DNA from 2 places in the Halobacillus litoralis genome. Region 2 is predicted to be linked to the other one. Evidence: predicted binding sites of a transcription regulator. Region 2 holds the regulator's gene; the other holds the start of a gene.
The links. Region 2 encodes NrdR, which represses ribonucleotide reductase genes. Its sites were predicted from a motif close to AACACNATATATNGTGTT; they were not measured.
Positions count from the first base shown of each region.

Region 1 (15,106 bases), 240 kb from region 2:
CTCATGGTCTCCAGTACCGTGAAACCCTCAGATCTCTTCAATGCGTAACCTGCTCGAACCGAAAGGAAAAACGATTTTGTAAGTTTTATTTGGTGCATACAGGTACATCGTTCCTGCTCTTTGAATGATTCCCTTCTGATTGAACCGCACCGTTGGCTGAAGAGTAGTCAAAAGCATGACCCATTTTTCAGGGAGTTTTCGAGTGAATATGGTTTTTCTTTCTTTCGTGTCATATAAAACATAGCCTCCCGCTTCTTCGTCGAAATTCAGTGTATAGTAAACATGTTCGTTCATGGAAAGGTGTTGAGTAAGGAGAAGATCTTCCTTTAATTGTTGAAGGATAAGGTTTGCTTCAAGTTCTTGGAAGGTACGGTATTGCAAAGGAATGAAACAGGAGAGAAGTATGGACCAGCACAATAAAACGATGACCATTTCTGTAAAAGTGTAGCCGTTACGTTCCTTCTGTTGACACTTTTTCACTTACATCTCCCTCTGAGCTTATAACCAATTCTTTACCATTTGGACATTTAGCCTGAGATATATAATTTTCATCCACCAATATTTGAATAGAAGCGGGGGGAGTACCTGTTTCTATAAAGTATGCTTGTACTTGAGCCTCTACGGTTTTTTTGAGTGCTTCACACCCTTTTGTCTTTACGGAGTCAGTGTTTTTGGCCATGTTAGGGATTGTGATGATGAGCAATACAGATATAACTAGCAGAACAATGAGCATCTCAATTAATGTAAATCCTTTTTCGTTTTTTACCATGAGTGGTCCTCCTTGTTTAAATTTGGTTCATCCACTGGTACAGGGGCAGCATGATGGATGCGTAAATCAAGATGATAACGATGGCGATGATGATAAAGAAAGCAGGCTGTATGATGTGGAGCCATGTGGAAATCCTTTGGCTTAGGTATTCCATTAAGAATTCGGCAAGAAGTTCAAGTTCATCCTTTAAAGCTTCGATGTCGTTGGTATGATGAAAAATATTGGTGAGTTCCGGCCTGAATAACGGACAGCTGTAAATCGCCTGAGCAAAAGTTTTGCCGTTGGACAGTTCTTGCAACAATTCATTGCAATAATGAGAGAGCAATTCATAATTTTTATTCCCGTTGATCATTTCTATTGCATCCTTTAGTGGAAGGCCTGCCTGGAGTAAAGAGTGGAGGTGGGTTGTAAATAGAAAGGAGACGGAGTAGGAATGGTATAGCTTTAAGAGAGAGACTTTTTCATATAACGACAGCTTTTTTTTTAATGACATCCGCGGTAAGATAATTATAATGGTCAAAATGAGAAAAGCAGTCAGAAGGATGAGGATGCCCGTTCCATTCATGACATGCATAATGATGACCATCAGCCGAAAAGTTCCATCTTTCTCACCTTCAAATAGATGTAAAAAATTCGGGATCACTGTTCTTTGTAAGATTGTGCAAGCAATAATAAGGAAAACAAATAAAAATACGGGGTACCGGATAACTTTTACGAATTTCTCTTTGTAATCCTTTTTCAATTGCAACATGTCCTTACACTGCATAAAACTTCTGGACAAGTTATGGTGAACCTGACTGAAGTAAAGGAAGTTGGTAACGGAAAGGGAGAAGCGGGCTTTCTTAAAAGCTTCATGGATGGGATCGCCAGCGCTAAGGTGTCGTGTCAAGGTATCACAAGTGGATTTCAGTTTTGTATCCCAGCTAGTCATTTGCAAAGCGTCGAGAAGGGGATAGCCTTTGTCTAGAATATGACTGCACCTTTTGAAAAACAGGATCTGTTGACTGACAGGCAAAGGCGGGTCACGAAAACGAGTCCACTTCGGTTTTTGCAACGAAACCAAGTGCATAGGCTTTCCTCCTTAAGTGTCTGAACGATTGAAAGTTCTGATGGTGTTTGGCCTGCCCTTCAATCGCTTTTTTTAATTGAGGTCCTTCCAATAGTTCAAGAATTGCCGCTCTTTTAGGTAAATGCTTGGCTCCTTCAAGAGATACGAGTTGTTGAGAGGCGATGGCAATCATGGTTTGGTCGATATCCGTTTGTTTGATACTCATTTCTCTAAGCCGATGTATGGTGCCGTGTGCATCTCGGGCATGGATGGTGCTAATGACTAGGTGTCCGCTTAAAGCAGCGCGAAATGCGAACTGTGCGGTTGACTTGTCACGAATTTCTCCGACCATTAAGAGGTCTGGATCATGTCTTAAGGCTGCTTTTAACCCCGTATCATAAGTCACTCCTGCACGCTCGTTCACTTGTACTTGAATGATGTTGTTTAAATTCTTTTCAATTGGGTCTTCAAGGGTGATGGCCTGAAAAGAGCTTGTGGAGGTAAGGGATTGGAGCAAAGCATATAAGGTGGTGGTTTTCCCGCTTCCCGTCGGTCCTGTGAAGAGGATCATGCCACTGCGGTTATTCATCCAACGCTGGATTTTTTTTAGTTGGTAAGGAAAGAGGAAAAGTTGCTCAAGCGGGGTATGATCCATCGGTCTTAGAATTCGGATGGCCAAACTTTCGGTGCCAGTTATGGGAAGCGTTGATAGACGTAAGTCGAATGTGTTCTGATTGGAGCGGTGTTGAATCGTACCGTTCTGAGGACGTTTGTGTTCTCCTATATCCATTCCTGAAGTGAACTTGAAGTAGGAAAGTAGTTTCTTGTACAAAGGGAGTGGAGCTGTCGAGTGGAAAATCCTTTTGCCATGAATGCGGAAATGAATGGAGGCTGTTTCTTCAAAAGGGGAAAAGTGGATGTCTGTAGCGGTTTGCTGGATAGCAGAAACGATTAGCTCGTGGGCATATTGAGCGATGGATTTCAATCATTTACCACCTCTTTCGTATTATTTGGCCTTTTATAATATTCGACATAAAGAGCGTCATTCCTGCAACGATTTTTTAAAGGGGGAATATTGAGTGATATTTTTAACAGGGTTCATGGGAAGTGGCAAATCTACAATAGCAAAAATGGTAAGTGAAAAAATGAAATATCCATACATAGAAATGGATGAGGCCATAGAAGAAGCGGAAGGAATGAAGATCCGGGATATGTTTGCTTTAAAAGGAGAGAATTACTTCCGAAATAAGGAAACAGAATTCTTGAGCAACTTAAAGGAAGAAGTTGTCGTATCTACAGGGGGAGGAGTCATCCTCCGGGAAGAAAATCGAACGCTCATGCAAGAGGGGACCGTTGTGTACTTAAAAGCAGAATGGGAAACGATTGTGGAGAGGTTGACAGGTGATACTGACCGCCCATTATGGAAAGGAGATGACTCCGAAAAGAAAAAACGGTTTGATGAACGTCTGAATTTATATGAACAAGCGGCAGATGTTGTTATTAACGTGGATCAGAAAACCCCTGAAGAAATCACCGAAGAAGTGGTGGCACGTCTAAAATAGCAGGGTTTGGAGCATACTAAAGGTAACAATGGAAAAAAAGAGGGGTTCTCATGAATCAGAATGATTATGTAAAGTTTTTGACAGAAGAAGTTGTCAAGTATATGCACATGTCTAAGGATGAGAAGCAGCAACGAAAAGAATCCAAGCCCTCCAAAAAATCTTCCTTTTACTGGTTCGGATTGCTTCCTTTAGCTTTGAAAATGTTCAAAAGGAAACGAATCAACAATCATTGAAAAAGTAAGAAAAGCCGCTGAAACTCTCAGCGGCTTTTTTCGTCTTTTTAAACTTTGCATTCACGCAGGTACATGGCAGAGTTATTCGCGGCATGTTCCCGTGCTAGGCTGTCATCAGCTGTCTGTACCTGTTAATTCTAAACTCTTGGAATGTCTCCAGCTTCGTTTTGCATCCAAGTCTTACTGGTTTCCTGTGAAATATAAAACAGTCCCCCGTTGATGACTTCCATTTCTATATATGGCTTGTATCGATTGTCGAGTTGCTCCCGTTCTTTTGTGAAAGAATCCAAATCGATGTCTTCAGACTCATAAAAGGATTCAAGCAATTGAGTTTCTTTTTCAAGATGATGCAAAGAATCCTTCGCCCATTGATGATCGAGCGATCCTACATACGTTTCAATATGTCGTTCCATGCGTTTATAAGCATGAGATAAAGAAATGACCGGCCTCATCGGAAATGTATAATCCGAAACGGTTGTTTCAAAATTCATATCCATCATTTTGTCCATCATTCCAAGCATCATCGTTCCATGAATCAAGTTGATTCCTATGGAAACGGCTTCATCCCTAGTGTGCTTTCCACGAAAGTGCAAAAGCCCGTTAACAACCAGCCATGGACTCATGGCCCTGTTTTGTCCGGTCGTCTGATGGACCACTTCATAAAGTCTAGCTGTCCGTGCTTTAGAAATGGCTGTATTGTACAAGCGGTGAAGTTTAGGGGTTCCTGCATGAAGATAAATGCCGCCCGTCTGTTTCTGATCTGTATCGCTGAAGGTCAGCTTCATAGGAACGCCTTCTCGATTCATTTTCTTCATGTAATGCCAGTAGAAAGGTCGATTCATGATTTCCTCATCCATCTCATTTGTAAGCTGTACTGTGAATTGGGAGGGGGCATCATTTATAATTGTACAGCCCTGTGATGAAAAGAACTGCTTGACGAATGATTTGTATGGGTTTGGTGCATTCAACTCGATTCTCTCCTTTCATTCACCGTATGCTCGACATAACTGACCAAGTTGTTGAGTTTGATGTCGACCTCACCTTGACTTTCCGACTGTTTGAGAATGGACTGGATTTGATGTTCGAACGAGCCACTAGGAATTTGTTCAAGAATATGATCCAGATCACCGACCGCATTTTTGAACATTTCGATTTTCTCATACAGCATTTTCATGATGTGATCTTCGATCGTATCTTTGATTGCAAAGTTAAAGATTTTAACGTCGTGCTCCTGTCCGAAGCGGTGGATTCGCCCGATCCTCTGTTCGAGACGCATTGGATTCCAAGGAAGATCGTAGTTAATCATGTGATGACAAAACTGGAGGTTGATTCCTTCTCCGCCAGCTTCTGTTGCCACCATTACCTGGGCTTTGGTCTTGAACAATTGTTTCATCCAATCCCGCTTGCTCTTATTGAATTTTCCACTGAATGGAACGGAGGTGATTCCATTCTGCTGGAGATACCACTGCAAATAAAATTGGGTGGCACGGTATTCAGTAAATACAATGAATTTTTCGCCTGTATTTTCAATGAGTTCCGTCATCCGTTTAGCTTTCACATGATGAGGAACCTGACCAATCGCTTCAATGTACTCATCATATACGCCTGCTTTTTCTTCAGGAGCTTTTTTCTTCAATTGGTTCAGGGACATGTAACAAGCTTCTCTAGACGAACATAGTTCTTTTGCTAGTGTCAGCCAAGTAAAGGAGGGGTGATTCGCTTTCAGAGCTTCTAGTTTTCTGTACATGTTCATTTCTTCCTCAGAGAACGAGAGCCTCTCATTGACGACTTTACGCTTGGATGAATCGAGTCCGGTATCTTTTCTCCGATTCCGGATCATTAAGTGTCCGACGAGGGAATGAATGTGTTGGATATTATCCTCATCATCCGCGTTTTCTTTATACTTTTTCTTGAAATCAGTCAGGTTTCCAAGATAACCGGGTTTAAGAATGGAAACTAAATTAAACAAATCACTCAGTTTGTTTTGAATGGGTGTGGCTGTTAATAATAGACAATAAGTTTTTTTCAAAGATTGTACGAACTGATAATTTTTTGTTTGGTGGTTCTTTAGCTTATGTGCTTCGTCAATAATGATGAGGTCATAGTCGATATCCAAGATGACTTCTCTGTGTTTATCACGTTTAGCCATATCTATGGAAGTTACGGTCACATCCCATTCATTCCAGGAGGCGTGTTTTTTCCGGGGGGATGCAGCCTGAATATAAAACTTTTCATTTAACTCCTGGATCCACTGGTTTACAAGTGAAGCCGGAGTCAAAATAAGGATTTTTTTAGCTCTTCCCCTGATCATATACTCTTTTAATATCAGTCCTGCTTCTAATGTCTTTCCAAGCCCGACTTCATCAGCTAGAATGGCCCGTCCATTCATCTGATGAACGGCTGTTTCTGCTGCTTCAATCTGGTGTTCCATAAAATCTACATGGGGAAGGTGTTCAAGAGCAAGGAGGCCGTCGAATCTTGGTACGGTTTTAAATTGAGCAGCTTGATAAGCGAGCTTAAAACCATCCCATGTTGTAAGTTTATCGGGATGTTCAAGGTTCTCGCTCAATAATCCAATAAATGACTGGTCTGGATGTATTTCGATCATATTAGTAGCCCTCCATCAATAGGAATGATAAAAGATTGCGAATTATTGTAGAATTATCATGTCTTTTGTGAAAGACGCGTGATATAATGATGCTGAAAATATACACAACATTGTGTGAACGTTACACAACATTGTGTGAACGTTACACAATAGTATGCCCGGTAAAATCTAGAAAAATACGAAAGCGAATGACTGTAGAGGGAGAGACCACGACCGTGGCGCCGAAGGAGCAAGCATTCATTTGTGAATCTCTCAGGCAAAAAGACCTCTATAGGACGCAACTCTGGAGAGTGTTTGCATTTTGTGTGCAAACCACCCAAGAAGCAAGCATCAGGTCTTCCTGTTGTGAAACTTTCTGGTGAAACGGACAGAGACTCCCGTGCAAGCGGTGAAGTCTCTTTTTTTTTTATGGGCGAAATCAGTGACAAGGAGTGGTTCTAATGGCAGATTTGAAACGAACACCGTTATACGCTGAATACAAGAAACTAGGAGCGAAAACCATCGATTTTGGTGGGTGGGATTTACCCGTACAGTTCTCTAGTATCAAAGAGGAGCACCAGGCCACACGAACAGCAGCAGGATTGTTCGATGTCTCTCATATGGCAGAAGTGATGGTAGAAGGACCGGATAGTCTTCCTTTCCTGCAAAAAATGCTCACCAACGACGTGTCTAAGCTTGAGCCAGGGAAAGCCCAATACACGATTATGTGCTATGAAGACGGAGGAACGGTTGATGACTTGATCGTCTACCATCTTGATCAAGATAAATATCTCCTTGTCGTCAATGCAGCGAACCGTCATAAGGACTATGAGTGGTTGAAAGAACATCAAGAAGGCGATGTAATCGTGGAAGACGTCTCTGATGAATATGTACAGCTCGCGGTCCAGGGACCGAAAGCGGAAGAAGCGCTTCAAACCATTACGGACACGGAACTCTCCAACATCAAGTTTTTCCGTTTTGAACAAGGTGTGACATTGAAGGGCGTCGATGGAGAGGCTCTTGTGTCCCGCACAGGATATACGGGTGAAGACGGGTTTGAAATTTATCTGCATGCAGATTCGGGTGCCCAGCTGTGGCAAGCCATCCTTGAGGCTGGTGAACCGTTTGGGTTGAAGCCAGTTGGACTGGGAGCACGTGACACACTTCGATTTGAAGCGAACCTTGCGTTGTATGGCCAAGAGCTTAGTAAAGAGATTACTCCCATTGAAGCTGGATTGAACTTTGCTGTGAAAGTGAATAAAGAAGCAGACTTCATTGGTAAAGAAGTTTTGAAGAGGCAAAAGGAAGAGGGACCTGGTCGAAAGCTTGTCGGAATTGAGATGATCGACAAGGGGATTCCGCGTACCCATTACGACGTTCTGGATGGAGAAGAAGTTATCGGTTTTGTTACGACAGGGACCCAGTCACCGACCCTTGGGAAAAACGTCGGTTTGGCACTTCTCAACAGCGAATATACGGCCGAAGGGACAGAAGTAACGGTACAAGTCCGTAAACGGAAATTAAAAGCGAAAGTCGTAAAAACACCTTTTTATAAAAGATAAACCGAGGGGGATGGAAGCATGGAGTTTCGTTATTTGCCCATGACAGAAACAGATAAAAAAGAAATGCTGGATGTAATCGGTGTCGAACATTCCGACGAACTTTTCTCAGATATACCGGAAAATATTCGTTTTAAAGGCGAGCTGGAAATTAAAGAACCTAAAAATGAATTCCAACTCATGAAAGAATTGACGGAACTTGCAGGGAAGAACGTCAATTTGAAGTCTCATATCTCTTTTCTTGGTGCAGGTGTCTATGATCATTACATTCCTTCTATTGTAGATCATGTGATTTCAAGATCAGAGTTCTACACAGCCTATACTCCTTATCAACCTGAAATCTCTCAAGGAGAGCTGCAGGCAATCTTTGAATTTCAAACGATGATTTGTGAATTGACAGGGATGGATGTGGCGAACTCCTCGATGTACGATGGTGGAACAGCTCTAGCTGAAGCGGTCAACTTGTCTGCAGGACAAACGAAGAAAAAGAAAGTACTCGTGTCGAAAGCCATTCATCCTGAGTCCTTAGCTGTTATCCATTCTTATGTTAAAGGACCAGGCGTTGAAGTGGTGGAGATTGATCACAAGGACGGTAGAACAGACCTTGAGCAGTTAGAAAGAGAAATAGATGAAGACACGGCAAGTGTTGTTATTCAGTATCCGAACTTCTTCGGTCAAATCGAACCGCTGGACCAGGTTAGATCTATTGTAGATACACAGAAAAAAGCGATGATGATTACATCAAGCAACCCCCCTCGCTCTAGGATACTTAACGCCTCCAGGCGAATTTGGAGCTGATATCGTTGTCGGAGATGCTCAAGTGTTCGGAATACCAGCACAATATGGCGGCCCGCACTGTGGATATTTTGCGACGACGAAGAAATTGATGAGAAAAGTACCAGGGAGACTCGTTGGACAGACGGTGGATGAGGAAGGTCGTCGTGGTTTCGTGTTGACTTTGCAGGCGAGAGAGCAGCACATCCGTCGTGATAAAGCCACTTCAAACATTTGTTCCAATCAGGCTTTGAATGCTCTCGCTTCATCCGTAGCGATGTCTTCCCTTGGTAAACAGGGACTGAAAAAGATGTCCTGGATGAACATTCAAAAAGCAGCCTATATGAAGAAACAACTCCAGGAAAAAGGTATAGAGGTTGTTTTTGATGGAGCATTTTTCAACGAAATTGTAGTCAAATTAGACAGAGACGTAAAAGAGTTCAACCACAAGCTGCTTGATCGCGGTATCATTGGAGGATATGACCTGGGTGAGGCAGACGAAAAACTGAAGAACTGTATGCTAGTAGCCGTAACAGAAATCCGGACAAAAGAAGAAATTGATACGTTTGTCAAGGAAGTGGGGGATCTTCATGTCTAATCAGGACTTTCCATTGATATTTGAATTGAGCCAAGAAAGTCGTACCGGCTATAGTTTGCCAGAGTTTGATGTGCCGGAAACGAATGTTGATGATGTAATCGGAGAAGCCTATGTTAGAAAAAGTGAACCGGACCTTCCGGAGGTGAGTGAACTGCAGATTATGCGTCACTACACCGCTCTTTCTAAAAGAAACCACGGGGTTGACTCAGGGTTTTACCCTCTTGGATCTTGTACGATGAAATACAACCCGAAAATGAATGAAGATGTAGCTCGGCTGACTGGTTTCAGTCATATCCACCCTTACCAACCGGTGGAAAGTGTACAGGGAGCTCTACATCTAATGTATGATTTGCAAGAATCCCTGGCTGCGATCACTGGAATGGATACCGTTACTTTACAGCCAGCTGCAGGCGCACACGGGGAATGGACGGGATTAATGATGATCCGTGCTTATCACGAAGCAAAAGGAGAAACGAACCGTACGAAAGTGATTGTTCCAGACTCGGCTCATGGTACGAACCCTGCCTCAGCAACAGTCGCAGGTTTTGAAGCGGTTACGGTCAAGTCAGATGAGCGAGGTCTTGTGGACTTGGAAGACTTGAAGCGTGTCGTAAATGATCAAACGGCAGCGTTAATGCTCACCAACCCGAATACCCTCGGTTTGTTTGAAGAGGATATCGAAGAAATGGCAGCCATCGTGCATGAAGCTGGCGGTAAGCTCTATTATGATGGAGCGAACCTTAACGCCATTCTTGGCTATGCGCGCCCAGGAGACATGGGTTTTGATGTCGTTCACTTGAACCTTCATAAAACATTCACAGGTCCTCATGGTGGCGGAGGTCCGGGGTCAGGTCCAGTAGGAGTAACGGCAGAATTTGCTGAATACCTACCAGCACCGATTTTGACGAAGAAAAATGATCTATATGTGTTTGACTATGATCGTCCTAAATCCATCGGGAGAGTGAAACCGTATTATGGGAACTTCGGAATCAATGTACGTGCCTATACGTATATCCGTACGATGGGACCAGAAGGGCTGAAAAAAGTGAGTGAGTACGCCGTCATCAATGCAAATTACATGATGCGACGTCTTCAAGAGGAATTCGATCTTCCATTCGACCGTCATTGTAAACACGAATTCATTTTGTCAGGGAAGCGGCAGAAAAAACTTGGGGTCCGCACATTGGATATGGCGAAGCGTCTCCTAGACTTCGGCTATCACCCGCCAACGATCTACTTTCCGATCAATGTGGAAGAGGCACTCATGATCGAACCCACGGAAACGGAATCAAAAGAAACCCTGGACGATTTCATTGACCGTATGATTCAAATCGCACACGAAGCGGAAAATGATCCTGAAAAAGTACAGGAGGCTCCTCATACAACGATTGTGAGCCGTATGGATGAAACTCAGGCAGCGCGTAAACCTGTTTTAAGATACCAAAAAGAGCAATAACAAAAACCCGGCGTCCGTCTAGATATGGACGCCGGGTTTTATCTCTTAAACAATATGGCAGGATACTTGAATAGCCAGTTTCCAGACTTTTATTGAGTGGTTGGGGCTACGGGGAATAGCTCGCTTTCCGCGGGAGCGATAGTTTAATGGGAAGAAAATAAAATCCCGGTTCTTAGGGGAACCGGGAGGGTTGATTATTTTTTCGTTTTGACCTTACCATTCCACTTTTTGAAGCCACCTTCAAGCATATTGAGGTCTTCATATCCTTGTTTGTGGAGCATCATTGCGGCACGCGCGGACCGGGCGCCGCTTTGGCAGTATAGATAAACAGGTTTGTCTTTGCGGATTTCAATAAGGCGGTTCTTCATTTGAGACAATGGAATATTTCTTGCCCCTAAGATGTGACCGCCATCAAATTCCTTCGGTTCACGAACGTCAATTAACTGGGCTTTTCTGTAGCCCTCGCGGAACTTGTCTTCCGGTAATGTGGTCATGATTTTTCTTGCTTTGAAGAATCTATACAAACCGAAAGCGATAACCACTAGGATCGCTGCGATTAAGATCCATAAATCCATCTTTCCATCCCCCTCATTTCTCTATTCCTCTATCTATTATAGGAGGGAATGATGAGTATTTCAAAAAAATTTTTCCGAAACTTGCGGGGAATTGTTATTTTGTCGAGGATTGTAGAAGGTGTTTGGATGCAAATGATGAAAAAGCTGATACAAACAATAGGGAGCAGGTTTTTCTTTCAATCTCTGGTATATCCGTTTAATATCTCAAGATTTTTCGATTGACAAGTTTCTACATATTCGTTCAACAGCACAATATATGGTGACTGAAAATTATCACAACACAATATATTGATTATCTTTTTGTAGATGTGGTATGTTACTTATATCAAATGAAAATTACTTAGTTTTTAGTTTAAAGGGAGAGATGCAAAATGCAGACGACCACCTCCACAGATGTACACACGAAAATTGACGTGGACCGCCTCAATGCGGATATAAGGCAATTTCCACAGGTCCATGAGATTACTGAATCCATGACAATTACGCACAAAGGTGTATCAAGACTTGTGATGCTAGACAGGTATGCGTTTAAAGATACAGAAAAGTTGACTCTTGCAGAGGGAGATTTCGTTGTTCTTACAGTTAAGGACGACCCTAAGTTTCCTGCTCGAGGATTTGGATTTATTCATTCCATTGACTGGCAGTCCCATCAAGCCATTGTGAAAGTGGAGAATGAATTCTTAAATGTTCTTGAACATGAAGAGGAACGAAGAACGGGATTGATCAAGCGCAACCTTGATACCATTGATAAACCTCTGGAAGTCTATTATGAGCAGATTGCACTTCGAAATGCGTCAGGTCTCTCAGAAGTAGAAACAGACACAGAAAAGAAACAGCAGAGCTTCCATGACTTTTATGAAGAGTTATCGGAGTTGAATTTCATTCCAGCTGGACGTGTATTGTATGGCGCAGGTTCACAAACCGACGTTACGTATTTTAATTGTTATGTCATGCCATACATTCAAGACTCCCGCGAGGGTATATCGGACCATCGTAAGCAGGTGATGGAAATCATGTCCCGTGGAGGTGGAGTTGGAACAAACGGATCGACGTTACGCCCACGTAATACGCTGGCTCGAGGAGTGAATGGTAAATCTTCAGGTTCGGTTTCCAGGCTCGATGATATCGCGAAGCTTACACATCTTGTGGAACAAGGCGGTTCGAGACGAGGGGCGCAAATGATCATGTTATCCGACTGGCACCCCGACATCTTGGAGTTTATTATCTCTAAAATGCAAAATACGAGAATTCTTCGATTCCTCATTGAGAATACCGAAGATGAAACGATCAAGCAGTTGGCTAAAGATAAATTGAAGTTTACCCCTCTCACGGAAACGGAGAAAGACTTGTACCAGAGTGTTGTCAATTATAAGCACATTCAGGGACAAGGAGGGTTTACGGACCAAAGCATTCAAGAAGCGGAAGAAAAGCTGCACTTGGGTGGAAACTATACCGTTCATAATTCTGAATTCCTGACAGGTGCCAACATTTCAGTTTGTATCACCAATGAATTCATGGAAGCAGTGGAAAATGATGCTGATTATGAGCTGCGTTTCCCGGATGTAGAAAATTACTCAGCGGAAGAAATGGAAAGATACAATGAAGAATGGCATCAAAGTGGAGATGTTCGTGAATGGGAAGCTCGCGGATTTGGTGTACGCACGTATCGTACTGTGAAAGCTAGCGAACTATGGAACCTCATCAATATTTGTGCTACGTATTCGGCTGAGCCGGGGATATTCTTTATTGATAATGCCAATGAGAAGACAAATGCAACAGCCTATGGACAGAAGGTCGTTGCTACGAACCCTTGTGGGGAACAGCCGCTTGCCCCTTATTCTGTTTGTAATTTGGCTGCTGTTAATTTGGCAAATCTTGCAGATAAAGATCGTAAGCAGGTCGACTTTGAAAAGCTTAAGAAAACGGTACGCCGTGGTGTGCGTTTGCAGGACAATGTAATTGATGCAACTCCATATTTCTTAGAGGAAAATAAAGTACAGGCCCTTGGAGAACGAAGAATTGGACTTGGTGTCATGGGACTGCATGACTTGTTGATTTATTGTGAAACAACATATGGATCAGAAGAAGGGAATCAACTGGTCGATGAAATTTTTGAAGCTATCGCAACTACGGCATACCGTGAGTCCGTTGAACTTGCGAAAGAAAAAGGAAGCTTCCCATTCTTAACAGGAAAAACGGATGCAGAGACGAAAGAGCTGCGAGAACGTTTTATTCAAACCGGTTATATGAAGGAAATGCCGGAAGATATACGCCAGGATGTATTGACTTATGGTATTAGAAACTCCCATCTCTTAACTGTTGCACCTACAGGAAGTACAGGTACAATGGTAGGCGTAAGTACGGGTCTTGAGCCTTACTTTTCATTCTCCTATTATAGAAGCGGTCGATTAGGTAAATTTATCGAGGTTAAAGCAGATATTCTTCAGGAATATTTGGATGCTCATCCGGAACAAGATCCAAATGAGCTGCCGGATTGGTTCATCACCGCAATGACTATGACACCGGAGGCACACGCGGATACACAGTGTATTATACAGCGCTGGGTGGATAGCAGTATATCCAAGACAGTCAATGCTCCGAAAGGATACACAGTTGAAGAAGTGGAACGAGTGTACCAACGACTATACCGTGGAGGTGCCAAAGGCGGTACGGTGTATGTTGATGGAAGTCGAGATAGTCAAGTACTATCTTTGAAAGCAGAAGAAAATGACTTCGAGGGAGAACAGACGGAACTGTTTGAATCTGAAGACAAAAAACCCCATGTTGTTCTTATGGATACCATTCATGAACTCGACAAGACTAACGTTACGATTGGATCTGAAGTAGGAGATACTTGTCCAGTCTGCCGCCAAGGTACGGTTGAAGATATCGGTGGTTGTAATACTTGCACAAATTGTAATGCCCAACTGAAGTGTGGATTGTAAAGAAAAATAACCGGTCGTTTTTAACGACCGGTTCATTTTTTATTGCGATTTATTACATTCTTGCTCTAACCATCTTGGTTTTAGAGCTTCCCGAATTCAAATGCACAAAAATTCAGAAGTACAGCCCTCGCTTGTCACTGGTAGGAATCTGGTGTATCATTTTATTGTGCAAACATATGCTATAAAAACCGTCCGTCATATTATGTATGGCGTGTACATAAGACAGGGTATTGGGGGTTCAACATGCCGACACCTAGCATGGAAGATTATATTGAACAAATATATATATTGATTGAAGATAAAGGGTATGCACGTGTTTCTGATATTGCTGAAAATCTGCAGGTGCATCCGTCATCCGTGACGAAGATGGTTCAAAAACTTGACCGAGACCAATACTTGAACTATGAAAAATATCGCGGGTTGATCCTAACACCAAAAGGAAAGAAAGTTGGGAAACGGCTTGTATATCGTCATGAACTTTTGGAGCAGTTCTTAGAGATTATCGGTGTCGATCAGGAGAACATCTATGATGATGTTGAGGGTATTGAGCACCACATGAGTTGGAATTCCATCGACCGTATAGGAGATCTCGTTCAATATTTTGATGAGAACCCGGAGCGAGTGGATTCTTTGAGAGAAGTCCAGAAAAAGAATGAAGAACAGAATGATGAGTAAGTAGACGCATGGGATCCCATGCGTCTTTTATTTGCTGATAAACTTGTGCTCCTAAACGACAGGGGCAGCTCTCTTAAAGATATATTGGATATGTTTTGGGATCTGCAGGGTCGTCTGATCCTTTTCACCAATCTTTTCTCACCAGAAGGTCCAGCCCCTAATTAGCTAAGGTAAGGAAGCTACTAAGTGTCAGCGAAAGACATGATTTAGCAGTATGAATAACCTTACATTTCAATTCGGCTGCTTTCGTTCTAATTTGCCAAACGCGTGTTTATAATGAAGTAAAGTGGGGTGAAGCAGGATGAAAGTGGACGGAGTTTTTTCC
Region 1 covers NZ_CP129016.1:2,341,795-2,356,900, forward strand. The annotation lists gene comGD (competence type IV pilus minor pilin ComGD) at 28-480, opposite strand; gene comGC (competence type IV pilus major pilin ComGC) at 452-769, opposite strand; gene LC065_RS11835 (type II secretion system F family protein) at 786-1,838, opposite strand; gene comGA (competence type IV pilus ATPase ComGA) at 1,792-2,802, opposite strand; gene LC065_RS11845 (shikimate kinase) at 2,897-3,379, shown strand; gene LC065_RS11850 (YqzE family protein) at 3,430-3,612, shown strand; gene LC065_RS11855 (YqhG family protein) at 3,750-4,580, opposite strand; gene LC065_RS11860 (DEAD/DEAH box helicase) at 4,577-6,220, opposite strand; glycine riboswitch at 6,409-6,498, shown strand; glycine riboswitch at 6,502-6,593, shown strand; gene gcvT (glycine cleavage system aminomethyltransferase GcvT) at 6,661-7,761, shown strand; partial or broken gene gcvPA (aminomethyl-transferring glycine dehydrogenase subunit GcvPA) at 7,780-9,130, shown strand; gene gcvPB (aminomethyl-transferring glycine dehydrogenase subunit GcvPB) at 9,123-10,586, shown strand; gene LC065_RS11880 (rhodanese-like domain-containing protein) at 10,781-11,161, opposite strand; gene LC065_RS11885 (vitamin B12-dependent ribonucleotide reductase) at 11,533-14,106, shown strand; gene mntR (transcriptional regulator MntR) at 14,350-14,781, shown strand; gene LC065_RS11895 (patatin-like phospholipase family protein) at 15,083-15,106, shown strand, end outside.
Region 1: LC065_RS11885 (vitamin B12-dependent ribonucleotide reductase) is a predicted target of NrdR. The motif match lies at 11,408-11,425, and genes of this name have one in related genera.

Region 2 (15,106 bases):
AGTCCTTTAATGACCTCAACAATCAAACGTACCGCATTTTCAAAGTCATCACGATGAAGCATCGCTGCATGAGAGTGAATGTAGCGTGTTGCAATCGTAATGGATAGCGCAGGAACACCATCATGGCTTAAGTGAATCGCACCAGAGTCCGTTCCGCCCCCTGCAAGAGAATCGAATTGGTACGGAATCTCATTGGCATCCGCGGTGTCTGTTACGAAATCACGAAGGCCTTTATGTGAAATCATGGACGCATCATAGAGAATGATTTGTGGACCTTCGCCCATCTTACTTGAAGCATCTTTATCAGACACACCAGGTGTATCTCCAGCGATTCCAACATCAACACCAAAAGCGATATCCGGATTAATCACATTGGCAGAAGTACGAGCACCACGAAGACCTACTTCTTCCTGGACGGTTCCAACACCATAAACGATATTCGGGTGTTTTTCACCTTTCAACTGCTTCAATACTTCAATGGCAATCGCACATCCAATACGGTTATCCCATGCTTTCGCAAGAAGCATCTTCTCATTTTTCATTTGTGTGAATTCAAAATATGGAACGACTGAATCTCCATGTTTCACACCAAACTCCATCGCTTCTTCTTTGCTTGAAGCACCGATATCAATAAACATATCTTTAATATCCACGGCTTTTTTACGTTGCTCCGGAGGCAGAATGTGTGGTGGTTTAGAACCAATCACCCCGGTCAAATCTCCATTACGTGTCATGATCGTCACGCGCTGGGCGAGCATGACCTGGCTCCACCAACCGCCAACCGTTTGGAAATAAATATAGCCGTGGTCATCAATACGGGTAACCATGAAGCCTACCTCATCCAAGTGACCTGCAACCATAACACTTGGGCCTTTTTTATTTCCGATCTTTTTCGCGATCAAACTGCCTAAATTATCTGTAAACACTTCATCTGCATAAGGAGCGATGTACTGCTTCATCACATCACGAGCTTCCCGCTCATTTCCAGGAACGCCTTTAGCGTCCGTCAAATCTTTTAACATTTGTAATGTTTCGTCTTTTTTAACCATATGTAACAATTCCTCCTTTTCCTATCCAATGGATATTATAAACCTTTTGAAGCGATTTCACAAAAATACAGTCTTCCCAAAAATCAATAACCTTCATCTTGACGCTCGAAGTTGATGGCGTTCTTCCTTTCGTACGCTTCAATCAATTCTTTCTCGGTAATCCCTAGTGCAAGACCGAGAACTAAATAATCATAAAAAGCTTTTACATAGGAGCTTTCATTCTGTTTCAACCTTAAATCCTCTATAGAAGAATAGACAGAAAGAAATGCTGCTGTTTGGGAATCAGACTCCACTAGTGAAGTGGATGAATGACGATACCCAAGATCCAAACCTAAAGAAAGAAGGAAGTGAACTCCATCCACATACTCCTCTAATATCACACTTTTTTCACTGGGGCCTTTTGTACTCCAGAACTTGAAGCATCTTGTTTCGTTTGCAAGCTCACCCAACTCAACAAGCAGAGCTAATACTTTCTCCTCAATCTTCTGCCCTTCTTTTATCTCGTGCTGCTCTTCTATATATTGATCTAGTTTCCGCTGCATTTCATACAATCTTTCCCAATTCATACCCTGACACTCCTTCATATTACCTTTAACAAGCCTTCTATAATCATTTTAAATAAGCTAATTTTAGAAGACTCCGTTTTGATGCGATGGTGTGAAACTAAGAGCTCCACTCAGCAAGGAACCCCGAAACATTTCAAAATCAAATCTTACATAATCCCCCATATGCTTTACTAATAAGCATCAGTACCTGTGAGGCCTTATTAAAAAATTTTCTAATTAAATGTATCATTTTTTGAAACAAAAGGATACGTTCATACGTATGGAAGCAAAAGAACAGTTTACAGGGAGATGAAAGAAATGATCATCTTATTATTCCGTTTGCTCTTACTGATTGCCATAGCCTTCATTATTTATACCGCCTATAAATTCATTGTCAATCCAAGGAGAAAATTGGAGCTTGCTAGAGACAAAAAACAATTTTATTTCCATGATAACAAGGAGAATACAAAAGAAAACTTTTTGATGACTCTAAAGGGACATGTCTTTGAAGGAGAGAAATACTTAGGTACCACAGAGGATTCGTTTGAAGTCATTAACATTAGTTTGAGTGTACACAACCCTGAAAAGTTGCAGGGTCTGGACAGAGAAGACCTTTACTTTATGGAAAAAGAAATATTGATCCGCTATCCTTATGCATCCATCGAGTGGAAATACCCGATGAATCGTTTAATTATTCAGCCATTAAAAAATCACGATGAAAAAAAGCCTCACTCCTTTGAGTGAGGCTTGCCTTTATGGACTCGTCTGGAAAAAGTCCCTCCATAAAAAAACTTCATATTTTTTGCGTATCAAGAAGCATAAACCAATCAAAGCTCCCGAAAAGAGAATCATCATTGGAATGGAAAACAAGGAGATCCATTGTCCGACAGACGTATAAACGACGGCCAAGGGTAAGTTTGCAAACAATGAGGACTTCGCATATTCTTTAAAGTCTGCACTGATTTCCAATAAACAGTAGGAAAGTAAATGAAAATGAATAAAAGGTACAAGTCTTAAGACTGCGACCTGTTTCACCGTCAAATGAGAGTTCTTTTTCAACCATTTTTCTCTTAAGGATCTCAATTTCTTAAAGCCAGAAGGAACGAGCCTGATGGTGCGATAAAACAATAAACTAGAGAGCATTGTACCCACCACCGAATAGGCACTTCCCGCAATCGGACCAAACAAAACGCCACCCGTGATACAAACGAGCATAACAGGTAAAAACAAAAAAGGCCGTAATAAATGAATAGCGATAAATAAGAGCGGTGCCCAGGCTTCTTGATGTTCTAACCATGCAAAAATGGTACTTGTTGTTTCGCCCATCTCATCCCCCTCCCTGTCTACATAATATGACAGAGCAGCTAGAGATAGAACCGGTACACTAGGTAGGCTGCTCCAGCGATATAGAAGAGGCTTAGGATTGGGAAACCGAATTTGAAAGAGGTATGTTTCGTTTTATGCCTGAATACACTCATTCCAATCCATCCCCCAAGGGCTCCTCCTGCTAAAGCTATTCCCCATAATTTCTTTTCTTCAATACGCCAAGATCCTCTTTTAGAACGACGTTTATCCACGCCCATCATAATGAAAAGGACCAGATTGATGACCATTCCATATATACCAACAAGGATAACAATATCCATAAAAATTCCTCCCCATCTAGACCATTTGCAAAAACAAACGTCTCGAAAATGAACCCCAAAAATAATGTACTATGTAAATGACTAAGTTTACGAGTATAAAAAAGAGCCATTTCCTACCGATCGGAAATGGCTCTTTATCATTGTCATTTTATTACTTAAGAGCAGATTTAGCTTGCTCTGCTAGGCTTGCGAAACCTTGCTCATCGTTTACAGCAAGATCAGCTAGCATCTTACGGTTAACTTCAACACCTGCAAGCTTCAAACCGTGCATTAGACGGCTGTAAGAAATGTCGTTCAAACGCGCTGCAGCGTTGATACGAGCGATCCATAGCTTACGGAAGTCGCGCTTTTTCTGACGACGGTCACGGTAAGCATACTGACCTGATTTCATTACTTGTTGTTTTGCAGTTTTGAATAGTGCATGTTTTGAACCATAATAACCTTTTGCTAGTTTAAGGACACGGTTACGACGTTGGCGTGTCACTGTTCCACCTTTTACTCGTGGCATGATAATCCCTCCTATTTAAATCAATGTATATTAGTCGTTTGGAAGCATGTGCTTGATGCGGCGGTAGTCTCCAGCAGAAACTAGTGCATCTTTACGCAACTTACGCTTTTGTTTTGTAGATTTGTTCGCGAACAAGTGGCTAGTGTAAGCGTGAGAACGTTTCACCTTACCTGTTCCAGTCTTTTTGAAGCGTTTTTGAGAACCTTTATGGGTTTTCATTTTTGGCATGTGAATTTCCTCCTTTAACTTGATACAATTCCTTACTTCTCGTTAAGAGGAGCAAGCATTAAGAACATACTACGACCTTCCATTTTAGGCTTGGTCTCAACTTGGGCAATGTCTTTGCACTCTTCCGCCATGCGTTCAAGTACTTTTTGTCCAAGTTCTTTGTGTGTGATTGCACGACCGCGGAAACGGACAGATGCTTTCACTTTGTCACCTTTAGACAAGAACTTACGTGCATTACGAAGTTTTGTGTTAAAGTCGTGGTCTTCAATCCCAGGGCTGAGACGAACTTCTTTAACTTTGATGACCGTTTGTTTCTTACGAGCTTCTTTCTCTTTCTTTTGCTGCTCGAAACGATATTTACCGTAGTCCATCACTCGGCAAACCGGAGGCTTCGCATTTGGTGCCACCATAACAAGGTCAAGATTCGCATTTGCTGCAATATCAAGAGCTTCGTTACGTGATTTAACTCCAAGTTGCTCACCATTCACGTCGATCAGACGAACTTCACGGGCACGGATTTTTTCATTAACGTTCATGTTATCCTTGCTAATATCGAGCCACCTCCAACAAATTTTAGAAAACTTATATGAGATCTGTCATCGACAAGATTTCCTGATGCAAATAAAAAAAGTGTCGGTACACATACTGCACCCACACGACTCCTAATAATCAAAGGAATAAGTGACCTGCCAACTGCGCTATGCGTCGATCAGGTGAGAAGCGGGTGCTCCTACTTGTCTCTAGATCCGTTCATTCAGTTACCTAAATTATAATAGCATGCCTTATGATGCATGTCAACAACTAAACTCCGCCGACATGACTACTTTAACTAGGATAAGGCATGCCCCCACAAAAATCAAGCCTTTTTTAGCCAGCACCCACAATCCACCTTCTTCCACTAAAGCTCCCTATTGTGGAAGACTCAGTTTCGAGATGTTTCCGGGGTTCGTTGCCTGATTGAGCGTTAGGGGTGGCTGAGAAGCAACTCGCTTTCCTGTGGGATCTCGCCTATCTCCTTTCTCCCACGGGAGTCTCGCAGCTTCACAACCACCCCATTCCATGTAAGGGAGAAACGAACCCCTATACTGAGATGGAGTGTCTACCACTCTCCCCTCTTGAGTAGGTATAAAACGCTTTGTATCAAGCTTTTACTTTCTGAATGCCCACTGGATAGAATTAATATTACCCTCTTTATTCGATCATACAAGCTGATTTTTTCAGAAGTGGTTTCGAGAATCTTCCTTCGTAAAGGGACGGAGGGAAATGGCGCTCCCGCGGAAAGCGAGTCATTTCCTGTAGCCCCAACCACTCAATAAACATCTCGAAACTGAGCCTTCTACAATCCTGCCATATAGCGAAATGGGTATAAAAAACAAAAACCCGAAAGCCTTTTGAGAGGCTTTCGGGTTTTATTCTTTTACTTGCGTAGAAGTTTTTGGTCAATTTCGTTGCGGATTTCCTGTTTGAATGTATCCAGCGGTTTAGTTGCGGAATCTTGTTCTCCGTAACGACGGACGTTGACGGCATTGTCTTCGATTTCTTTGTCACCAACCACAAGCTGGAAAGGAATTTTTTGCATTTGAGCTTCACGGATCTTGTAACCGATTTTCTCATTACGCTCATCAACTTCCACACGCACACCAGCTTCACGCAACTCATCTTCAAGTTTCTTCGCATAATCAAGATGCACATCTGCGGAGACAGGGATGATTTTCGCCTGGACAGGAGCGAGCCAAGTCGGGAATACACCTTTATATTCTTCAATAAGGAAAGCAACAAAGCGTTCCATTGTTGATACGACTCCACGGTGAATAACAACCGGGCGGTGATCTTCTCCATCTTCTCCAACGTATGTCAGATCAAAGCGCTCCGGCAGATGGAAGTCAAGCTGAACAGTAGACAATGTTTCATCTTTTCCAAGAGCTGTCTTCACTTGAACATCGAGTTTTGGACCATAGAAGGCCGCTTCCCCTTCAGCTTCCACATACTCAAGCTCCATATCTTCCATTGTTTCTTTCAACATCGCCTGGGCTTTATCCCACATCGCGTCATTGTCGACATACTTTTCTTTGTCCTCTGGATCTCTGTAGGAAAGACGGAAGTAGTAATCATTGATACCAAAATCACGATACACTTCCTGAACAAGTCGAACGACACGTTTGAATTCATCCTTCAATTGATCCGGACGAGCGAAGATGTGTGCGTCATTCAATGTCATCGCGCGTACACGCTGCAATCCTGCTAGTGCGCCGGACATTTCGTAACGGTGCATCATGCCGAGCTCAGCGATACGCACAGGAAGATTACGGTAGCTGTGCAATTGATTTTTGTAAATCATCATATGGTGTGGGCAGTTCATTGGACGAAGGACGAGATCTTCGTTGTCCATTTCCATTGTCGGGAACATGTCATCTTGATAATGATCCCAGTGTCCACTTGTTTTATACAAATCTACACTTCCAAGAACAGGTGTGTACACGTGGTCATATCCAAGACGTTCCTCTGTATCTACAATGTACCGTTCGATTGTACGACGGATTGTCGCTCCTTTTGGAAGCCACATCGGCAATCCTTGACCAACCTTTTGATTGACTGTGAAAATGTCGAGTTCTTTTCCTAATTTACGATGATCTCTTTCTTTTGCTTCTTCAAGCATTTGCAGGTACTCATCCAGATGAGCTTTCTTTTCAAAAGCTGTACCATAAATACGTTGCAGCATCTGATTATCACTGTCTCCACGCCAGTATGCACCAGAAATGCTCAATAGCTTGAAGACTTTGATTTTACTTGTCTGCGGAACATGAATCCCACGACAAAGATCGAAGAACTCTCCTTGCTGATAAATGGTCACTTGCTCTCCTTCAGGGATCGCTTCAATCAGCTCAAGTTTCAAATCATCACCGATCTCTTTATACTTTTCAATCGCTTCTTCACGGGAAAGTTCGATGCGTTCAATTTCTAAATTCTCATCGACGATGCGCTGCATTTCTTTCTCAATCTTCGGAAGATCCTCTGGTGTAAGAGATTCTTCCATGTCTATATCATAATAAAATCCGTTTTCGATCACTGGACCGACACCAAGTTTCACGTTGCCATATAGACGTTTAATTGCCTGTGCCATCAAGTGAGCAGAGGAGTGGCGCACCACTTCCAAACCTTCAGGGTTTTTATATGTCAAGATTTCAATGGCACCATCTTCTTCAATCGGCCTTCTTAAATCATAAGGTTCGCCGTCTAATTTGATCGCCAAGGCTTGCTTTTTTAAGCCAGGGGAGATCGATTGTGCGATTTCTTCGCCTGTCGTCCCTCTCTCAAACTCCTTCATGTTACCGTCTGGAAATTTGATTTGAATCGCATTCGACATGTTTAACACTCCTTTATCTTAAATAAATATAAAAAACGCCCGTCCCTCAGCTTATATGCTAAGGGACGAGCGTTATCACTCGTGGTTCCACCCAAATTCCCGCAAAGTTATACAATGCGGCTTCATTCTCCTTAACGCGGATCAGACGCTGTCCATTACTAATCGTTTGTTCACAGACAGAGCTCCAAGGTGGTAAACAATAAAGCCGTCAACGAGGAGCTTCCAGCCGATGGCCCCTCTCTCTGGTCTTGCGCCACTTTATGTTCGTGTCCTTTTCCAAGCCGTTATTTAGATATGTACGTTATTATATCCATTTAGGAAAAGGAAATCAACCCATTTTAAAAGGAAATTGTGATTTTGGTCTCCAAGAAGCTTTTTCTTCAAAAATATTCATCAATAACTCTAAATTTGAATGATCCGTTTCATCTGAATAGATAATCAGCTCATCAGGGGCATGGGCAAGAGCCGGGGTGACCGGCCATTCAATCGGCAGATGAGCAATGCTTTCATCGGGATATTGCTTCATGTACAGTTTTGTTTCGGATTCACTGATCGGATTCCCTTCATCATGGTAGTAGGTCAAGCGACCATCATCAAGCAAATGAAGCAGTTGCACGCCTGTGTCCTTATGATGGACGCGATAACGCCATGAATCCACCATCAGTTGATAAGACTCTTCTTGTTTATATTCGTCAATGATTTTACCGGTATATTCAATCAGCGAGTCATGGACGGACTGCAAACAAGCAGCACTGAGTTCATCAAACTCCACAAAACTTCTGGCAATCAAATAGTCCTGGATAAAAGCTCGTAAGTAGTGGTAAATCGGTGGCAGGTGGAGTCCTGCGGGTGGTTTATCTTCAAAGTCCTGTCCAATTTCAAGCATTCGTTGAACTTCTTGTGGATCCTCGTAGTAGTACCGATATTTTAATACCCCTTCCATCCATCCGAGCATTTTCCTTTTCCGAATAACTTGTAAAAAGGCGCGGATCGCCTGCACATAAGCCGCTCCATTCAATGAAGCATTCATCAACTTCACATCAAACCCGTCTTTGTGTTCCTTGAAAATCCAAAGTTTTTGTTCTGAGACAATCGCATTATAGAATAGGATCGCTTCCGTACGATTAGAAAAATGAATGCAAAACACCAAAATTCCCCCTCGTCCCGACTTCATTCAACTTCTATGTTCAATGGACGACCTCAAGGACAAGCCTCTGGAAATCAACCATTAAAAGATGACGCACCTATGACATAAAGTTGGCTATTCCCTGTTATATTTATGTGACAAGGGGAGGAATCATGCTATTGACTTCCTTTTTATAATCGTTATCCTCGCCTATTCCGCCCATTCACGTGGACTCCTTCACTCAGTTGGCGGATTCTCTCTGTAATTCTTTTTGCTTTTACTTGTTCTACATCTCCACGGTTACTCGTCATCAAAACTTTCTCCAACTCATTTAAATTGTAGTTAGATGTGAAGAAAACCGGAAGTCTTTCCATCATTCGGTAGTGCAGGATACTTCCGAGGACTTCATCTCTAAACCACGCAGATTGAGATTCCGCCCCGATATCATCGAGCATGAGTACAGGAATTTCTTTGAATGCCTCAATCTTCTCATTCATGGAATCGTCTTTGATGGATGCTTTAATTTCTCTTACAAATTCCGGCATGTAGATGACCATGGAAGGAATATTTTTAGAGCTTAGTTCATTGGCAATAGCTCCCATGAAATAAGTTTTCCCCACACCAAATGGTCCATGAAAGTAAAGTCCCTTACTTGGCAATTCATCATTAAGACCTTCAATGTAGTGGACGGTTCGCTCCACAGCAGCTCCCCTATCCGGGTCTTGAAGATCCATCCGTTCTAATGAAGCCTCAAGAATTTCACGTGGCATATGGAGACTTCTCACTAAGGACTTTTGCTCTTCCTGTTGTTCATGTTTCCGTTGACGGCGACATTTATCATAAATCAACTTCACATCAGAACCTTCCACTTCTACTCTTGGAACATAACCTGGAAGGATGTTGATACATTCTTCCCGTGTTGGACATTTCTCACAATTTTTTGATTGAGTCCGGTATTCGTACAGTTTAATCAACTGTTTCTCAATGGCTTCTTCCGTTAATTCTACATGCTCCTGCATCAACTTTTTCACTTCTGAGGATTGCATAACTTCCGATTTCATATGGTTCATTCGTTTTTGAAACTGCTCATTGTTACGCATCCATTTTTTTAAAGATTGTTGGATAGGTTCCATTGGTATCCCCCCTTTTAATTACCTTTGTTCGTCAGCTTCTTAATCCTTGCTGCTATGTCATCCGTATTAACTTGTACCGCTTCCTTTTCCTCATGCTGGGGCACGTCCTGCTGTTTAAACCAGGCTGGGATGACTTCTTCTTTTTGGTTTTTACGCTTTTGGGACTTCTGTTTCCCCCATTGCTGATATTTCTGATGCTCCGCCTTAGCCAGATTCATCGCCTGTCTCACGGTCGTTACATTTTTCCTCGCCCAGTGACTGGCGATTTTCTCAAGATAAGGTTTCGACAATTTCATATCTGTTTTTAATAATACGTAATGGACAAGCACATTCATAACACCTGGTTCAATTCCTTGTTCTGTCATCACGTCACGGATCATTTTTAGGTCTTGTTCAGAAGCACGGTTACCATTGGATACATCCTCAAGCAATTCCCTAGGAGAGATTTCCTCTAGCATTTGTATAAACTGGTCCTCTTTCGTACCATTGGCTGACTTGTTTTCCACTTTCATTTTCTCTCTGCGGTCTAGAGCTGAATCCCGCTGACTGTTATTTTTTTGTTCTTTCATAAAATCATGACAGGCCGCCTTCAACTCTTCTTCCACTAAATAATGGTTTTCATCAATAGCCCAGGTGACCGCTTTTTCCAACTCCGTGTTTGAAAGGTCATACAACGTCGCCAGTTGGACAATCAATTTTTTGTTGCGACCAGTCAATATTTGTTCTGATGGATACATGCGCTTCTTTAATGCATGGTTCAGCCAATCGAAATCCACTCGATTCATGGATGCAACGGGTCCTCTGGATTCTTGTTGATAATTTTGCTGCTTCGCAATGGTCTCCGTTTCTCTTTGGACAGTTTCAATCATTTTATTATGGAAGACTTCATCAAAAGTGGCGGTTACTTCAGTGAAACCCTCAAGCGTTTGTCCAGTATTCAATAAACGGCTCTTTAAGCGATCATACTTTTCCTTCCCCAACTCATGATGCAAAAGCAAAGAGAGCATATCATCAAGAAAAAACTCCTCAGGAGAAAAAGGAGGGTGTACGGAGTACAGATACACCGCCTGTTGATCCTCATCCATGGAGCGGAACGTTCGTAGTAGTCCGATGGCCTCCAATTTCCCCCTAGCCTCATAAATTTTATCCAAAGGAGCAGAAAGGTAAGACATCAATGTATGATGAGACTGTACCTGCCCCCCTTCAATCATGTCCGATTCCGATATCAGGACGTGATATAGCGAAACCGCCAACCTTCCTACAATCGGCTGATATAAATGTGATAAGGAACGATGAAAACTTCGAGGCAGCTCTCCATTCCGTATAATCTTAAATCCGTCCACGGGGAGTAGTTTGCCAATAGAGTAACTCACCGCCTCCACCTCCTTCAATCGTTAAAGCTTGTTCATTCTATTTCAAACAGGAAGCTAAAATTCATTTCAAACCTAAAACAACAAATGGCTTCCACAATCTATGATCCTAGAAAAAGAAAATGAGCCGGAACAGGCTCATTCATTGTCTTCATGTTTAATTAATTCTTTTAATTCGTCGATGAAAACGTTGATGTCCTTGAACTGTCGATATACGGAAGCAAAACGAACATAAGCAACTTCATCAATGTTAGACAGACGCTCCATCACCATTTCACCAATATCTTCACTCATGACTTCAGAAACGCCACGATTTCTTAATTCCTTCTCGACATCCATTGTTACTCTTTCCAGTTCCTCCACGGCCACCGGTCTCTTTTCACAAGCTCGAATCAGTCCACGCATCAATTTTTCACGACTGAACTCTTCTCTTGTGCCTTCTTTTTTCACGACAATCAGTGGAACTTCTTCAATCCGTTCGAAAGTTGTGAACCTGAATTGGCATTGTTCACACTCTCTGCGTCGTCTGATCGCCTGTCCTTCTTCTATCGGCCTGGAATCAAGGACTTTTGTACTTTTATAGTGGCAATTCGGGCACTTCACGTATGATCAACTCCACATCATCTTCTTTTCGGCAGCACTCAGGAAGGATCCACCGTTGTGAACTGACTGTCCAATTTTTTATAAAGCTGAACGATGAGATTTCGGCTGTGTCCAAAATCAACAGGACCTCCTGAGTCCGTGGTGACAGAAAAGTCAACGGCCGTTCGAAATGGGCGTACCATTATGATCGTGGCCACTATAAACGCGCGTCTGTTCCCTTTATATTTCACGGTCAGTTCTCCACGTTCTTTAGAACTTGCTACAATTTCTGAAGGCGACGAAAACAACCCTTCAACAGCACGGAAAAGATCATCATGCTTGGCTTTATAATAGTGTGTGACAAGCGCTGAATCCTTATGCTCTTCACTCGTCTCGGAATGGTTGCTGAAATACCTGGAAATAAATGCTTTCACTTACCTAACCCCTTCAATTCCATTCGACATAATCTCCCTTTATTTTAACATGACTTATGAAAATAAGAAATGATTATTGAAACCTAAGGTTCTTTTACAGTTTGTAGTGTTTGTGTCAGAACTAGACTAGCCCTTCCCTTAAGCCCCTATACTCCATCTAACATCTCACAGATGTTCTCAAGGAAATACTACCGAATAGCACAGAGCAAATAACTATATAGATTAATGCAAAAAGAAGCCACGCAGGATTCCTGCGTGGCTTCTTTTCGCATTATAGAGCACGAGACTGCTGTACTTCTACAGGTCCCATTCCTCTTGGTACTTCTACCGTTTCATTCTTACCCGCTTCTAGTGCATCGACGATGTACTGAGCGGCAACATTAGGGTCAATGCGGTCTCCGCATGTGTAAACATCAATACTTGCATATCCATGCTCTGGAAAACTATGAATCGTCAAGTGTGATTCAGAAATGATGACTACTCCACTGACGCCGTGAGGGGCGAATTTGTGAAACGCGACTTCCCGCACTTCTGCACCAGCTTTAAGAGCAGCATCTACAAAGACTTGTTCTATATACGACATATCGTTCAATTTTTCTTCATTACAATTCCATAATTCAGAAATTACGTGTCTTCCCATTGTATCCATATTAAGGATCCCCCTTTGTACATTCACTTCAATACCTCTGAAATAACAGCCATGAACTACCACGGGGGAAAGTTAGTCCTGAGAGGTCCTAACCCTTTGAGTAGACATGAATTTATATGAAATTCAGAAGTTCAAGAGAAAGTATATATGGTTTACCCTTAATTTGCAAGAAATATTTTACTGGCTTTTGTACAACCGTCCTCACCGCTCCCAAGGGGACTTAGATTCAATAGGGTTCCGATCATTTATGAAACACGTGCCTCTTTCTCTTCTTTCATCATATTACCGACATACTTCGCAAGATCTACCACACGGCAGGAATATCCCCACTCATTATCATACCAGGCCAGTACTTTTACTTTACGGTCATCGATAACTTGTGTAGATAAACCATCTATGATGGCTGAGGATGAAGAAGTCGTGTAATCGATGGAAACGAGTGGCTCTTCATTGTATTCCAATATCCCTTTCATTCCACCCTTAGCCATTCTCTCAAATGTTTCATTTACTTCGTCTGCCGTAACTTCCCTTTTTAAATCGACGACAAGATCAACAAGAGATACATTGGGCGTCGGTACGCGTAATGCCATGCCATTCAACTTTCCTTGAAGACTCGGAATCACTTCTCCTAAGGCTTTGGCTGCACCTGTGGATGTCGGGATGATGGATTGAGTACACCCGCGGGCTCTTCGTAAATCTTTATGTGGATTATCTAAATTCTTCTGATCATTGGTGAAGGCATGGACTGTTGTCATCAAACCATTCTCGATGCCAAATTCATCTTCCAACACTTTCACTACAGGGGCAAGACAATTGGTTGTACAGGAAGCATTGGAAATGACATCATGACTGCCCGGCATATATGTCTCCTCATTAACACCCATCACAATCGTCGCATCTACTTGTTTTCCAGGCGCTGTAATAATGACTTTTTTAGCTCCAGACTCTAAATGAAGACCTGCTTCTTCTTTTGTTTTAAACTTGCCCGTTGCTTCAATTACAATATCAATATCCAGTTCGTCCCATGGAAGTTCCAATGGGTTTCTTGTTGAGCACAATTTCACTTTTTTCCGATTAACGACTAAATCCCCATCTACGACATTGACCTCTCCTTGAAAACGACCATGCACACTGTCGTATTTAATCATGTGAGCAATTGTTTCAGCTGGATAACTTGCATTAACGGCAACCAACTCCATAGATTCATCCGCCACAGCCTTTCTAAATACCATGCGACCAATTCTTCCCAACCCGTTAATAGCAATCTTTGTTTTCCCCATGCTGTTCCAGCCCCCTATATATGATATACTTTTACTCTGTAATTCCTAGATTAGTATAACATATTGTAAGCGGTTTTACATACAGAACGAAAACTTTCCACAAAAAATAACACGTCTGCCCAGACGTGTTATTATACGATGTCCCAACCTTGCAGTATGTCTCTTAATTGCTGTGAACTTTGTTCAATTGTTCCGGTATTATCAATGACCGCATCCGCCATTTCTGCTTTCTTTTTCACAGGGATCTGTGCGTGAATCCGCTCTTCAGCTTCCTCTCGCCCAGACTGATCCCTTTCCATCAAGCGCTCTAATTGCGTTCTTTCATCGACATATACAACGAGAATTTTTTCTACGTAATCGGTTAAGTTGCTTTCAAACAACAATGGAATATCCAGGACGACTGCTTGATATTGTTGCTGCTTATACTGCTCGCGCCGCCTGATCATCTCCTCCCTTACTTTAGGGTGAACAATTCCATTTAGCTGCTTCCGCTTCATTTCATCGCTAAAGACAATCTTGCCGAGTTTTTTCCGATCCAGCCCCCCGCCTTCTTCAAGCACCTGTTCTCCAAAGGTTTTAACAATTTCTTGATAGGCAGGTTCTCCAGGTTGGACGACATCCCTTGATATTTGATCAGCATCAATAACAGGAATATCCATGTTTTTGAACATCTCTGCTACGGTACTTTTACCACTCGCAATACTTCCTGTTAATCCGATGACTAAAGTCATCCTGTCACCTCCTTAAGACAACTTGATCAGCCCGATGATGATAAGTAACACTCAAGGTAAAATGGACAAGCTTTCCGCTTTATCACTAAGCTTTGAGCCACTCAAAATTCCACACCCAAGCATGCAGAAAGTCGCTACGGTAATCATGACCGCTGTAAAAAAGATAGGAATTCCAATAAGCGCTCCGCTGATTCCAGCTCCAATGGTATCAAGGGATAGTGCTGCTCCAAGCAGCCATACTTCTTTCCCTTGGATCCCACCGGAGTGGTCTACATCCGCAGCTAAGGGGTCGTTCAGTACTTTGGCCGGATTAAGCCAAGGCTCTTTCTTTTCTTCACTATCCTTCTCTTTCTTAAAAAATTGCCATAAGAAGTAGATCCCGATTCCGATTAACGCAAGTGCCCCCACACGTTCGGCGTCTTCTGCTGCCACCACCGCTGCCAGCAAATGTCCAAAATAAG
Region 2 covers NZ_CP129016.1:2,097,325-2,112,430, reverse strand. The annotation lists gene LC065_RS10590 (M42 family metallopeptidase) at 1-1,049, opposite strand, end outside; gene LC065_RS10585 (dUTP diphosphatase) at 1,133-1,615, opposite strand; gene LC065_RS10580 (sigma-w pathway protein ysdB) at 1,913-2,338, shown strand; gene LC065_RS10575 (TVP38/TMEM64 family protein) at 2,348-2,920, opposite strand; gene LC065_RS10570 (DUF1294 domain-containing protein) at 2,959-3,240, opposite strand; gene rplT (50S ribosomal protein L20) at 3,392-3,748, opposite strand; gene rpmI (50S ribosomal protein L35) at 3,779-3,976, opposite strand; gene infC (translation initiation factor IF-3) at 4,009-4,512, opposite strand; ribosomal protein L20 leader region at 4,595-4,718, opposite strand; gene thrS (threonine--tRNA ligase) at 5,394-7,340, opposite strand; gene ytxC (sporulation protein YtxC) at 7,669-8,487, opposite strand; gene dnaI (primosomal protein DnaI) at 8,667-9,599, opposite strand; gene LC065_RS10535 (replication initiation and membrane attachment family protein) at 9,614-10,972, opposite strand; gene nrdR (transcriptional regulator NrdR) at 11,108-11,572, opposite strand; gene LC065_RS10525 (cytosolic protein) at 11,611-11,985, opposite strand; gene speD (adenosylmethionine decarboxylase) at 12,257-12,634, opposite strand; gene LC065_RS10515 (glyceraldehyde-3-phosphate dehydrogenase) at 12,880-13,914, opposite strand; gene coaE (dephospho-CoA kinase) at 14,046-14,645, opposite strand; gene LC065_RS10505 (manganese efflux pump) at 14,697-15,106, opposite strand, start outside.